DNA from 3 places in the Nonomuraea sp. NPDC050022 genome. Region 2 is predicted to be linked to each of the others. Evidence: riboswitches for the same ligand, from Rfam matches in the RefSeq annotation. Region 2 holds a riboswitch; each other region holds the start of a gene.
The links. A riboswitch is a leader RNA that binds a small molecule or an ion and turns the genes downstream of it on or off. The one in region 2 is predicted to bind cyclic di-AMP.

Region 1 (3,873 bases), on a different contig from region 2:
GACCGCGCGCAGGCCGTCCGTTACGCCTACCGGCGGGGGATCGCCTCCGACTCTCAACCCACGGGTTGACGCGAACCAACCTCCGGCTTGACGATCGGCCCCGGCCCTGCGACCTACCGTCGTCTGCCATGAGCGATGTGAGCATATTCCTCCTCAACCTGATCATCTTCGCGATCGCCATCGAAAGCGACATCGGCCGGCGGAAGGTGGGGCTGTTCCGGCTCCTGCGCCCTGTGGCAGGGGCGGCGGCGCTGGTTCCGATCTTCTTCGACGGCTTCGAGCTGTCGGGCACCGGGCTGCTGCTCGAAGCCGCGGCCACCGTGCTCGGCCTGGCGATGGGATTGGCCGCGATCTCGTTCATGCGGTTCGAGTACGTGCCGGACAAGCAGGCCGTGTACTCCAGGGCCGGGCTTGCTTACGTGACCGCCTGGGTCGCCATCACCCTGACGAAGGTCGCCTTCTCGTACGGCGCGATGCACGTGTTCGGTCCAGAACTGGGCCGCTGGATGGCGGCGCACGACGTGGGAGCGAACGCGCTGAAGGCGGCGATCATCCTGCTCAATGTGTCGACGATGCTGGCCAGGGTCGGCGGCATCCACGTCAGGGCAAGGGCGACGGCCGCGCCGCGACCGGCTCCCGTTCCGGCTGGCGGGCACGGCTCTTAGCACGTGAGATCCGGGCAGCTCAACGCCGGCACCAGGCGGTCGCTCCCGTACACGCCGTCATAGTCCCCGCGGAACTCGTTGACCAGCCACGGATCTCCGCTCGCGGGCCAGTACGCGACATTCTGCGCGTTGCCGGGTGCGGTCGTCAGGTAGTGGACGTCGAGCGTGGCGCGGTCGGCGGAGACCGTGACGCGGTGCAGGCAGGACTTGCGGTAGTCGCCGTAGATGTTTGCCGTGCCGCTCAGCATGTAGCTGACGGGAGGCGCGCCGTCGGGACACAACCCGACGACGATGTCGTTGCCGCCGGTGAACACGCCGCCCTGGAGTGCCCACACCGGGCTGGTCCACCCCTCGGGGGTGAGCCAAACCGTCGGAGCCCGTCTTGAGCAGGGCGGTGGACGCGTCGAGGGGCCAGCGGTGGATCTTCGCGCCGGAGCCGCCCCTCCGGTACTCGACGTCCGGCGAACTCGGAAAAGAGGAGGTGAACAGCCATACGCTGACACACAGGGCGGCGTGGGCGAACATCACCCTCGCGGGTCGATGACCAGCTCAAACGCCATCTTCAAGTGAGCGAATAGCTCATTAGATGCGATTCGTCCCATTTCTAGAACATCGAGATGTGCACGTGGTCGAAGTGGTTCTGGGTGATGCTGCCGCGGTCGGACATCGAGCTCCACCCCGAGCCCTGGTTGATGCGCTGCTTCCAGATCACGTACTTGACCCCGAGCTTGTCCTTGTTCTCCAGCGCCCAGGCCGCCACGCGGTCGCCGAGTGCCTGGTTGGCGGAGCTGGGCATGCTGCCACCGGTGCTCATCATGAAGTCGCACGCGCGCCCCAGCGGGTGCTCGCCGCCGCCGCCGTCCGCGCGGAAGCAGCCCACCTCGTACGGCAGCGCGAAGTCCTTCTGGATCAGCCCGCGGATCACCCGCATCCGGGCGGTGATGTTGTCGGTGCCTGAGGGCAGTTCGGGCGCCCAGCTGCCGTCCGAGCGGCGGCCGGGGCCGAACGGGATGAGGCCCTTCAGCTTCTTCTGGATGTCCTTGATGACGTCCTGCGCGTCGTCGCGCTGCTTGGCCACGTTGGCCGCGTCCTCGCGGATCTTCGCCTCGAGGGCGGTCGCCTGGTCCGCGGCCGCCTTCTTCTCGTCCCGGGCGGTGGCCACGCCCTGCACGACCGCCTGTTGCTCGGCCGCGAGGTGGTCCAGCAACGCCGCGCTGGAGGCATCGGTCGGCAGGGTGAGGTTCGGCAGCGCGCCGGTGCCGTTCTGGTACTGCAGGCGCGCGAGCTCGGTGACGCGTTTCTGAGCGGTGATGAGCTGGGCCTCCGCTGTGGCCAGCCGGTTCTTGGTCGTTTCCGAGTCCTGTTTGGCCTTGGCGAGTTCGACGCGCTTGAGATTGTAGGTCTCGATGAGCTTGTCGACCTTCTTGTCCAGCTGCTTCAGCTCCGCGCGGAGCTGGGCCTCGCTGGGCTTGGGGGCGGCAGCGGCGGGCGTGGCCGTGAAGGCGCCGAAGGCCATGGAAGCGGTGGTGATGAGAGCGATGGCGAGACTCGAGGGGGACGCAGCCGCCACGAAGGGTTTCCTCTCCCTATGCCGGCCGGGTTAGCTGACGGGTTCGGGCAGGGAGATGCCGCCTTACCACCTGAGTGGATTCACCCCAAGACGCGATGGGTCCCCGGCTCCCGGGCCACGCACCCGGGATTAGGCCAGCACCGACCGTTTAGGTCGGCGCTGAAAAGGGATATTAGTGGTAAAACCAAGGTCATGCGACTCCAAGCGGCAACCAATTAGAGATCTACCTGTGATTTAAGCATGCGTGCGGCTTCCTCCGGCAGGACATCGTTGACGAACGCGCCCATGGCCGACTCCGAGCCCGCCAGATACTTGAGTTTCCCGGGCGCCCGTCTGATGCTGAACAGCTCCAGGTGCAGATAGGCCAGGTCACGATCCTGCCGCACCGGCGCCTGGTGCCAGGCTGAGATGTACGGCATGGCGACGCCGAACAGCCCGTCGAGCGCCCGCAGTACGGAGGTGTAGAGCGGGGCGAAGGCGGCGCGTTCCTCCTCCGACAGCGCGGCCAGGTCCGGCACCTGCCGGTGCGGATACACGTGCACCTCGAACGGCCAGCGGGCGGCGGCGGGCACGAACGCCGTCCACAGCTCGTTGGCCGCCACCACGCGCACCCCGGCGGCCCGCTCGGCCGCCAGCACGTCGGCGAAGAGGTTGCCGCCCTGGTGCCGGGCGGCCGCGCCGAGCTGGAGTTTGGTCCGCGGGGTCACGTACGGGTAGGCGTAGATCTGCCCGTGCGGGTGCGGCAGCGTGATGCCGATCTCCTCGCCCCGGTTCTCGAAGCAGAACACCTGCTCGACACCCTCGATCGCGGACAGCTCGGCCGTACGGTCGGCCCACGCCTCCATGACCAGGCCCACCTGCTCGTCGGAGAGCCGCGAGAACGACGACGAATGCTCAGAGGTGAAGCACACCACCTCACACCGCCCCACGCCCGGCCGGACCTCACTCAGCCCCCCGACATCACCATAAGTCCCGAAATTTCCGGAAAACGAGGGGAAGCGGTTCTCGAACACCACCACGTCATAGTCGTACGCCGGGATCTCCGAAGCCCTCGTCTCGGACGACGGGCACAGCGGGCACTCGTTGGCCGGAGGCAGGAACGTACGCGTCTGGCGGTGCCCCGCCATCGCGATCCACTCCCCGGTGAGCGGGTCGTAGCGCAGCTCCGACGCCATCGGCCTGGGGTCGAGCGCCCGCCGGTCGATCGCGCTCCGGTCGGCGTCGTCGCGCCGGTCGAAGTAGATCAGCTCTCGGCCGTCGGCCAGGTGGGTGATGGTGCGTTTCACTGCGAGTCCTCCGCGATGATCAGTTCGCCGGCGCGTTCGCCCAGCTCCATGCGTGCTTCCTCGGGCAGTCCCGAGTCGCTGATGACCGCGTCGGCCTCGGTCAGATCGGCGATCGTGCTGATGCCGACCGTGTTCCACTTGGTGTGGTCGGCCGGGATGACCAGCCGGTGCGCCGCGTGCACCAGCTCCCTGTCGGTCTCCGACTCCAGCAGGTTGGGCGTGGTGAACCCGGCCCGCACGCTCATCCCGTGCACGCCGAGGAACAGCGTGTCCACATGCAGCCGCCGGATCGCGGCCACCGCGACCGGGCCGACGAGGGCGTCGGACGGCGTGCGTACGCCGCCGGTCAGCA
Region 2 (3,873 bases):
TAGCCCACGTAGTCGGCGAACCCCTCATAGAGCCACACCGGCAACCGCTTCGTCCCGGCCGCGACGTGGGTGAGCTCGTGAGTGAGCACGATGTCCCGCCCGGTGGGGGTCAGCCGGGCGAAGTTCTCGGGCACCACGACCACTCTCCCGCCATCGGCCACCGCCGCCAGCCCGTCGACACTCCCCACCCCGGCCACCCGAGCAGCCTCGGCCGCCGAGCCGGGCACGAGCACCACGGGTTGTACGGGGCGTCCGAGCACGGCGGAGACCCGCGACCCGGCGGCATCGGCCCGGCGCGCCAGATCACGAAGCGACTCGGGTGCCGCGCGCTGACCGACGACGACCGAACGCACACCTCGTACGATCTCGGAGCCGTCCCCCCAGAGTCCCCGCGCCTCCGCCGGAAGCTCGCGATCACCGGCCGCCGGGTTGTGGCCGGTCGCGGACTGATCGGGGCTGCCGAAGGGAAGATCGCGATCCGTCGCGGGCCGATCGGGCCCACCGGACGGCCGGCCGCGATCCGTCGCAGACTGATCGGGCCCACCGGTCGACAGGTCGCGAACCGCTGCCGAGGGGCCGTCCGTCCCCGGAGACCGGTGCGGGGCGGCGCTGGCCGAGGCGAGGGCCAGGAGCAGCACCCCCACCCCCAAGACTCGGCGGCTCACCTGCACGGACACGTTCCCCGATCGTAGTCGCCCCGCGCCGCGGACCGGCCGTCGCGCAGAGACCCGGGACGTCGTCGTCGAGAGACCCCGCTCCTCGTCGCGGAGAGACCCGGCTCCTCGTCGCGGAAAGCGCCGGCACGTCGTCGCGGAAAGGCCCGGAACACGCGAAGGTCCCGTCCCAGCTGGGACGGGACCTTCGTGACGGTCTTGCAGGCCAGATCAGGCCGGACTTACAGGCCGGGACGCACCGCGCCCACGAACGACGCCTTGCGCCATTTGTTGAGCTTCTCGACGCGCACCGTCGAACCCGTCCTCGGCGAATGGACCATCTTGCCGTTGCCGACATACATGCCCACATGGCCGAGCCCATAGAAGAACATCAGGTCACCTGGCTTCAGATTCTTCCAGGAGACCTTCTTCTTGATGCGGGCGAACTGGCTGTTCGTCACGCGCGGGATCTTGACGCCGGCCTTCTTCCAGGCGTACTGGACGAGACCGGAGCAGTCGAAGGAACCAGGTCCTGTGGCCCCGTAACTGTACGGGTCACCGATCTGGTCCTTGGCCACGGCGACGGCCGTACGGGCCTTCACCTTTTGCCGAGCGACCGCTGTCTGTTGCGCGACCTTCTTCACGGACCTGACGGCTTTCGCCGCTGTATTGGTCCCGGAAACTTCGGCCGCATCTCGCGTTGTCGCCGCCTGCGCTGTCGGGGCAGGGAGGACCAAACCTCCGGCCGTCACGGTCATCGTGAGCGCTGCGCCACTCAGGGCAATGCGGGACAGACGGGGGTTACTGGGGGAGGTAGACAGGATTTCTCCTTGGAGCTTCCACGAACGCCTACCGGGTTAGCTGACGGATTCGGGCCTGGAAGTCGCCCTACGGCGCAATACGCGCCGATTCACCCCTGATCCCTGGGGCGGGATCGCTGGGTCCCCGGCTCCGTGCCTCCTGGCTGCACGGACTCGGCAGGCCACCGCCACGTAATGACAATGTGGAAAGGCGGTGACCTAACGGATTTCTTATCTGTCCACATCGGGGACCCGATGGAGAGTCGCGACGCCATGGCTTGTTCGCCGCGACGCCAGAAGCTACGCCCTTGAGTAACGAGCTGGCAAAGCCGTCATGGGGTTGTCAGGATCACTCAGAGGTGTCAGTAAAGTCCCCAACCGCAGCTGGAGCGCCGGGTTATGTTATTCAAATGTGACCCTTCTCACACTTGACGACACAGTGATCTGTCAGGTCCCATTTGTCACTCTTGTCACACTGGTCCCGCCGACAACGCGCAAGGCAGTGAATGGTGCCGGCCAATGCGCGGAAGTGGGCAACGCGAGGATCGCCGACGGGCCGAGACCAATGATCGTCCTCACCCGCCGAAGGCGTTCGAGCAGCGTTCAGCCGACCCGGCGCCAGCGGCATCGGCCTGCGCGCCGAGGTCGGGTGACCAGCAAATCGGGGCCAGTTGAACGGCCGGTCGGGTTCCGCTGAACAAGCGACCGGAGCCCGCTGAACAGCCGGTCGAAGCCCGCTGGCCACCGGGCCGAGTTCGTTGACCACCAAGCCGGGGAGCCCCGCGTGGACCGCCAAGCGTCCATCGGCGGACCATCCGGTCCATGGCCACCTGAAGCCACGGACCGGGTCAAGAGGACGCACGTCACGGCGCCCAGCGCGCCCCACCGGAGGAGCGTGTCCCTGGACAGAGCCCAGCCACGGACGGCGCATGGGGCTCACCGTGCTTGCCGTACAGAAAATCAGTGCTTTCCCTCCGGAACAACCTACGGGCGGATAGCTCCGACCAGGGTGCCGCCGTAGGAGGAGAGGGTGACCACCTTGACCACGTCGCCGGTTTGGGGGGCGTGCACGATCTGCCCGTTGCCCGCATAAATGCTGACGTGCCCAAGACCCGAGCTGAAGATCAGGTCGCCCGGCTGCAGGTCCTTCAGATCCACCTTGCGGGCCGACCCCCAGGCCCACTGCTGCCACGTGGTCCGGGGCAGAGACACGCCCCCAGCGCGCCACGACGCCTGCGTGAGGCCCGAGCAGTCCCAGCCGCGCGGTCCCGTGCCGCCGAACACGTACGGCTTGCCCACCTGCGCGTAGGCGAACCTGAGCACCGCGGCCGCGTTGCCGGAGGCCGAGCCGGTGTACTTGATGCCGGTGCTGTTGGGGTCACCGGTCTTGTAGGCGCCGAGCTTGTCCAGCAGCTTCTTCTGCTTCGCGATCAGCTTGCGGACCTCCGAGCGCTCATTCTCGACCCCGTCGCGCTCCTTGTCGGCCGCCCGCAGGGCCGCCTCGGCCTTGTCGCGTTCGTCCTTGAGCCCGCGGTTCTCGCGATCGAAGGCCGCCAGCCGCGCCACCTTCTCCTCCGAGAGCTGCCCCGCGAGCGCCATGCTGCCCAGCAGGCCCGTGGGATCCGGCTGGCCGATCATCGTGGGCCAGGAGGTGGAGTCGGGGCCGCGCGTGTAGGTGTCGACGGCCATGTCGATGACCTGGGCGCGCAGCGTGGCGACCGTCTCAAGCTTGCGCTTGTAGCTGGCGTTCAGCTTTCCGTACTCGCCTTGGGCCGCCTTGTACTTCTCGGTCGCCGTGTTGTAGCGGTCGACGACCTTGTCGGCCTGGTCGTTCAGCTTCTTGAGCTTGGCTTTCGCCTGTTTGATCGTGGGCTTCGGCGCGGCCAGTGCCTCGCTTGTGGGGAAAAGCAGCAGCCCGATCGCGAGTCCCGCGGCCAGTGGCGCCCGGCCAAACCTCACAGTGTCGCCTCCAGGGGAATATATCTGGGGCGAAATGGTACAGAAGTGGCGGGTGTGCTTTCACCCTAACAACCGATTCGTAATCTACGCGCGGCCCAGCCTGCGCAGCAGCAGAGCCGACGGAACCGGTCTGGCTCCCATGCGCCGGACGGACTCGGCCACCTCGCGGTCGGAGGAGACCACCGCCATGGCCCGGCCGGGCGGCTCGGCGCGGACGAGCTGGCGGATCAGGTCGTCGGCGATCTCGCCGGGCGCGCTGAAGAGCACCCGCACGCCGCGCGGCGCCACCACCTGGACGGGTGCGTTGAGCTCGGCGCCGTCGAAGACCACGGTCACCTCGACCCTGGTCTGCGCGACCAGCCCGCCGAGGCCGGTCATCAGCCGGTTGCGCTGGTCGGCCAGGGTCAGCGTGCCGTAGCCGGTCTTGGTCACGTTGTAGCCGTCGATGATCAGGTGCACCT
Region 3 (3,873 bases), on a different contig from region 2:
GTACCGGCTGCCCGGCGGCGTGGCCGCGACCATCGGCGCGGTGCAGCCCCTCCTGGTCGCCGGTCTGTCCTCCGGTCTGCTCGGCGAGCGCCTGTCCGCGCGTACGGCGATCGCCGCCGTGGCGGGTGTGGCCGGTGTCAGCCTCCTCGTGCTGCGGGCCGACGCCCGGTTGGACGCCGTCGGCATCGCCGCGGCGGCCGGGGGCGCGATCGTCATGGCCACCGGAGTCGTCCTCAGCAAGCGGTGGACCTCACCGGCGCCCCTGCTCGCGACCACCGGCTGGCAGTTGGTGGCCGGCGGCCTGCTGCTGCTCCCGGTGGCCCTCCTCGTCGAGGGGCCGCCGCCCGCCACTCTGACCCCGGCGAACCTGACCGGGTACGCCTACCTCGCCGTCATCGGCTCGGCCGTCGCCTACTCCCTGTGGTTCCGCGGGATCCGCGCCCTCTCCCCCACCCACGTCACCTTCCTCGGCCTGCTCAGCCCGTTGGTCGCCACCGCCCTGGGCTGGCTCGCCCTCGGCCAGTCGCTCACCGTGGCCCAGATCGTGGGCGGGCTCGTCGTCGTGGCGGCCCTCATCGCGGCCCAGACCAGCCGCCCTCGTCGCGGCCCAGACCCCCGCAACGACCCAGCCCCTCGTAACAGCCCAGAGCAGAAGCCGCCAGGTCAGGCGGACGCGCCCGCTCGTGATCGTCTGATCCCCGCACCCTGACCGTCCGATCCCCACCCCCTCATCTCCCGCTGCTTCTCAAGGAGAAATCATGCGCATCACCGTGTTCGGAGCGGCGGGCGGCGTCGGCGCTCGTGTGGTCGCCGAGGCGCTGTCCCGTGGCCACGAGGTCACCGCCGTCGTACGCGACCCGGCCCGCTTCCCGTCACTGCACCCCGGCGCCCATCCCCAGGTCGGCGACGCCGCCCATGTCGAGGACGTGACCAGGCTCGGCACCGGTCAGGACCTCGTGATCAGCGCGACCCGCCCGCCCACCGGCCGCGAGCACGATCTCGTCACGGCCGCCAAGGCGCTGCTGACGGGGCTCGCGGGGACCGGCGTCCGGCTGCTGCTCGTCGGCGGGGCGGCCGGGCTGACCGTTCCCGGGTCCGGCGGGCGTACCGTGCTCGACGACCCGCGCTTCATGTCCGACGCCTACCGAGACATCGCGCTGGCCTGCAACGATCAGCTCGAAGTCTGCCGCGCGGAGACCGGCGTGGACTGGGCCTACCTGAGTCCGGCCGCGGTGCTGGCGCCGGGCGAACGTACCGGCGTCTACCGGCTGGGCGCCGACGAGCTGCTCATGGATGCCGAGGGGAACTCGGCGATCTCCATGGAGGACCTCGCGGTCGTGCTGCTGGACGAGGCGGAACGGCCCAGGCACCACCGGGTCAGGTTCACCGCCGCGTACTGACGCCACCCGGCGGCAAACGGCTCTTCATGAGCCGCAGTCCGGTCAAGACGCACCACGTGTACGCGAAACTGGGTGTCGCGAACCGTACCGAACTGGCCAAATCAGCAGCATCAGCGGTTCCCGACCAGCCGTGTGGTCTCGTCATCGGCGGGGAAGTACGCCTCGACGGCGACCCCTTCGAGCGTGATGTCGAACGCCGCGCCGAACGTCGTGATCGTACTGAAGAAGCAGAGCTCGTCCCCCCGATGCGTGATCCGTACGGGCAGCGCGATGTCGGCGGGGTCGGGCAACGGCGCCTCGCCATCGTCTCCATAGGTCAGCAGCTCCTCGTAGAGCGCGCTCAGCCCCGGGTCCCCCGCACGGGCGACCTGCCTGGCAAGCCGGGGCAGCAGGAACCCGCGGACCTGCGCCAGGTTCCGCACGCGCGGCGCGAACCCGTCCGGATGCAGGCCGAGCCGCATCATGTTCACCGGCGACTCCAGGAGGGCCGGGTCCACGTCGTCGAGGAAGACGTTCATGGCGTCGTTGGCCAGCAGCAGGTTCCACCGGTGGTCCAGGGCCATCGCCGGATACGGCTCGTGCCCGCGCAGGATCCGCTGGAGCGCCTCGTGCGCCTTGCCCAGGTCGGGGTCGTCAAGCGGGCGCTCGGGGTAGATGGGCGCGTACCCGGCCGCGAGCAGCATCCGGTTGCGCGCGCGCAGCGGCACATCGAGTTGCTCGGCCAGCCGCAGCACCATGGACCGGCTGGGGATCGTCCGCCCGGTCTCGACGAAGCTGACGTGGCGCGCGGACACCTCGGCCTGGAGGGCCAGGTCGAGCTGCGTGAGGCCGCGCCGGCGCCGCCAGTCCCGCAGCAGCTCCCCTATCGGCTGATCCATGTGCATAGTGGCCGGTTCTACCTGGTCTGCCGGGGTGGTGTCGATTACCTGCCATGTCATGCCCCGTCCCGTTGACGCCCGATTTTAGACAGTTTACAAGTCTTTGACCGTTTTGTTAGTGTTCGTCCCGCCTAATCCACTCACCTGCGTGGAGCCGGGGACCCAAGTTCCCTCTGGGGCGAATCGGCATTGCCGTAGGGCCACTTCCAGGCCCGAGCCCGTCAGCTAACCCGGTAGGCCGTATGGAAGGACACAGCAGTGGCTCCCCTCGCCATCTGCCTGGCGACCGCCGTCGCCGGGCTCACTCTGGCCGCTCCAGCTCACGCCGACCCCACCACCCCTACCGGCCCCACCACCACTGTCGGCCCCACCACCTCTACCGGCACCGAGAGCAAGCCCGTCCAGCAGACGAGCCAGACCACTCCGGCCTGGAAGGTCGCCCTCAAGTTCGCCATGAAGAAGCGCGGTATCCCGTACGTCTGGGGCGGGACCAGCGACAGCGGCTACGACTGCTCCGGGCTCATGCTCAAGGCGTACAAACACGCCGGGATCGAGCTGCCGCGCACCACGACGGAACAGTACGCCGCGTTCTCCAAGAAGATCTCCTGGGCCCACCTCAAGCCAGGTGACCTGGTCTTCTTCCACGGACTCGGGCACGTGGGGATGATCTCGAAGCCCGGATACATGGTGCACGCGCCGCACACCGGAGACGTGGTCAAGGAGGAGAAGCTCTCCGACTGGCGCAGGGACTCCTTCGCGGGCGCCGTACGGCCGGACCCCAAGGGCGTACGGCTCTCCATCGAGCAACGCAAGACCACCATGCTCACCGCCGGCCTGCGGCCAACGGCGGAGTCCCTGCAGATCAAGGTCCGGTAGCGCCCCGGCTCAGTGACGGAAGCCGTCACGGCGTGCGGAACCCCCGGAAGGTCACGGGCTTGCGGGTCTCGAAGCCGAGCCGCTCGTAGAGGGCGATCGCGCCGGTGTTCGCCTCGGCTACGTGGATGAAGGGCCGTTCGTCACGAGCCACGATCCGCGCGACGAGCGCACTGACCAGGCGGGCGGCATGGCCTCGCCCGCGTGCCTCGGGGGCGGTGCAGACGGCGCTGATCTCGGTCCACCCCGGTGGCCGGAGTCGCTCACCCGCCATCGCCACCAGGGTGCCGTTGTCGCGGACGCCGAGATAGGTGCCGAGTTCGCGGGTACGCGGCCAGAACGGCCCCGGCTTGGCCCGCGCGACGAGGTCGAGCATCTCGGGCACACTGTCCCTGCCGAGTTCGACCACCTCGGTGCCGGTCTCGGCAGGGCGGCGGCCGCCGCCGGACCAGGTCATCTGGCGGCCTTCGAGGACGAAGACCGGCTCCCAGCCCGGTGGTGGCACCGATGCGCGGCTGAACATGTCGGCGAGCTCGCCTCGGCCGAGCAGCCGGGCGAGGTCGGCCCACTCCTGCGGATCCGGGTCGGCGGACACCGCGGAGAAAGTCGCGACATCCGGCTGGTAAGTGGCCGCGCTGCCGAGCCGACGGGCATGGTGCGCGTGGTGACCGCGCAGAGATGCGCCCACCGGGTCATCGAGTGCGGTGGCGTCCCGGTTCGCC

Region 1: another riboswitch for cyclic di-AMP. It lies ahead of ACIBO2_RS11625 (hypothetical protein); the one in region 2 lies ahead of ACIBO2_RS08000 (C40 family peptidase).
Region 3: another riboswitch for cyclic di-AMP. It lies ahead of ACIBO2_RS36400 (C40 family peptidase); the one in region 2 lies ahead of ACIBO2_RS08000 (C40 family peptidase).

What each region holds. Positions count from the first base shown of each region.
Region 1 covers NZ_JBITKE010000003.1:27,514-31,386, reverse strand. The annotation lists gene ACIBO2_RS11640 (response regulator) at 1-69, shown strand, start outside; gene ACIBO2_RS11635 (hypothetical protein) at 129-665, shown strand; gene ACIBO2_RS11630 (hypothetical protein) at 662-1,000, opposite strand; gene ACIBO2_RS11625 (hypothetical protein) at 1,270-2,235, opposite strand; cyclic di-AMP (ydaO/yuaA leader) riboswitch at 2,241-2,381, opposite strand; gene galT (galactose-1-phosphate uridylyltransferase) at 2,451-3,521, opposite strand; gene ACIBO2_RS11615 (DeoR/GlpR family DNA-binding transcription regulator) at 3,518-3,873, opposite strand, start outside.
Region 2 covers NZ_JBITKE010000002.1:323,085-326,957, forward strand. The annotation lists gene ACIBO2_RS07995 (hypothetical protein) at 1-677, opposite strand, end outside; gene ACIBO2_RS08000 (C40 family peptidase) at 896-1,411, opposite strand; cyclic di-AMP (ydaO/yuaA leader) riboswitch at 1,485-1,643, opposite strand; gene ACIBO2_RS08005 (NlpC/P60 family protein) at 2,438-3,412, opposite strand; gene ACIBO2_RS08010 (NYN domain-containing protein) at 3,497-3,873, opposite strand, start outside.
Region 3 covers NZ_JBITKE010000009.1:259,059-262,931, reverse strand. The annotation lists gene ACIBO2_RS36415 (EamA family transporter) at 1-709, shown strand, start outside; gene ACIBO2_RS36410 (NAD(P)H-binding protein) at 759-1,400, shown strand; gene ACIBO2_RS36405 (helix-turn-helix domain-containing protein) at 1,511-2,338, opposite strand; cyclic di-AMP (ydaO/yuaA leader) riboswitch at 2,397-2,533, shown strand; gene ACIBO2_RS36400 (C40 family peptidase) at 2,537-3,154, shown strand; gene ACIBO2_RS36395 (GNAT family N-acetyltransferase) at 3,180-3,873, opposite strand, start outside.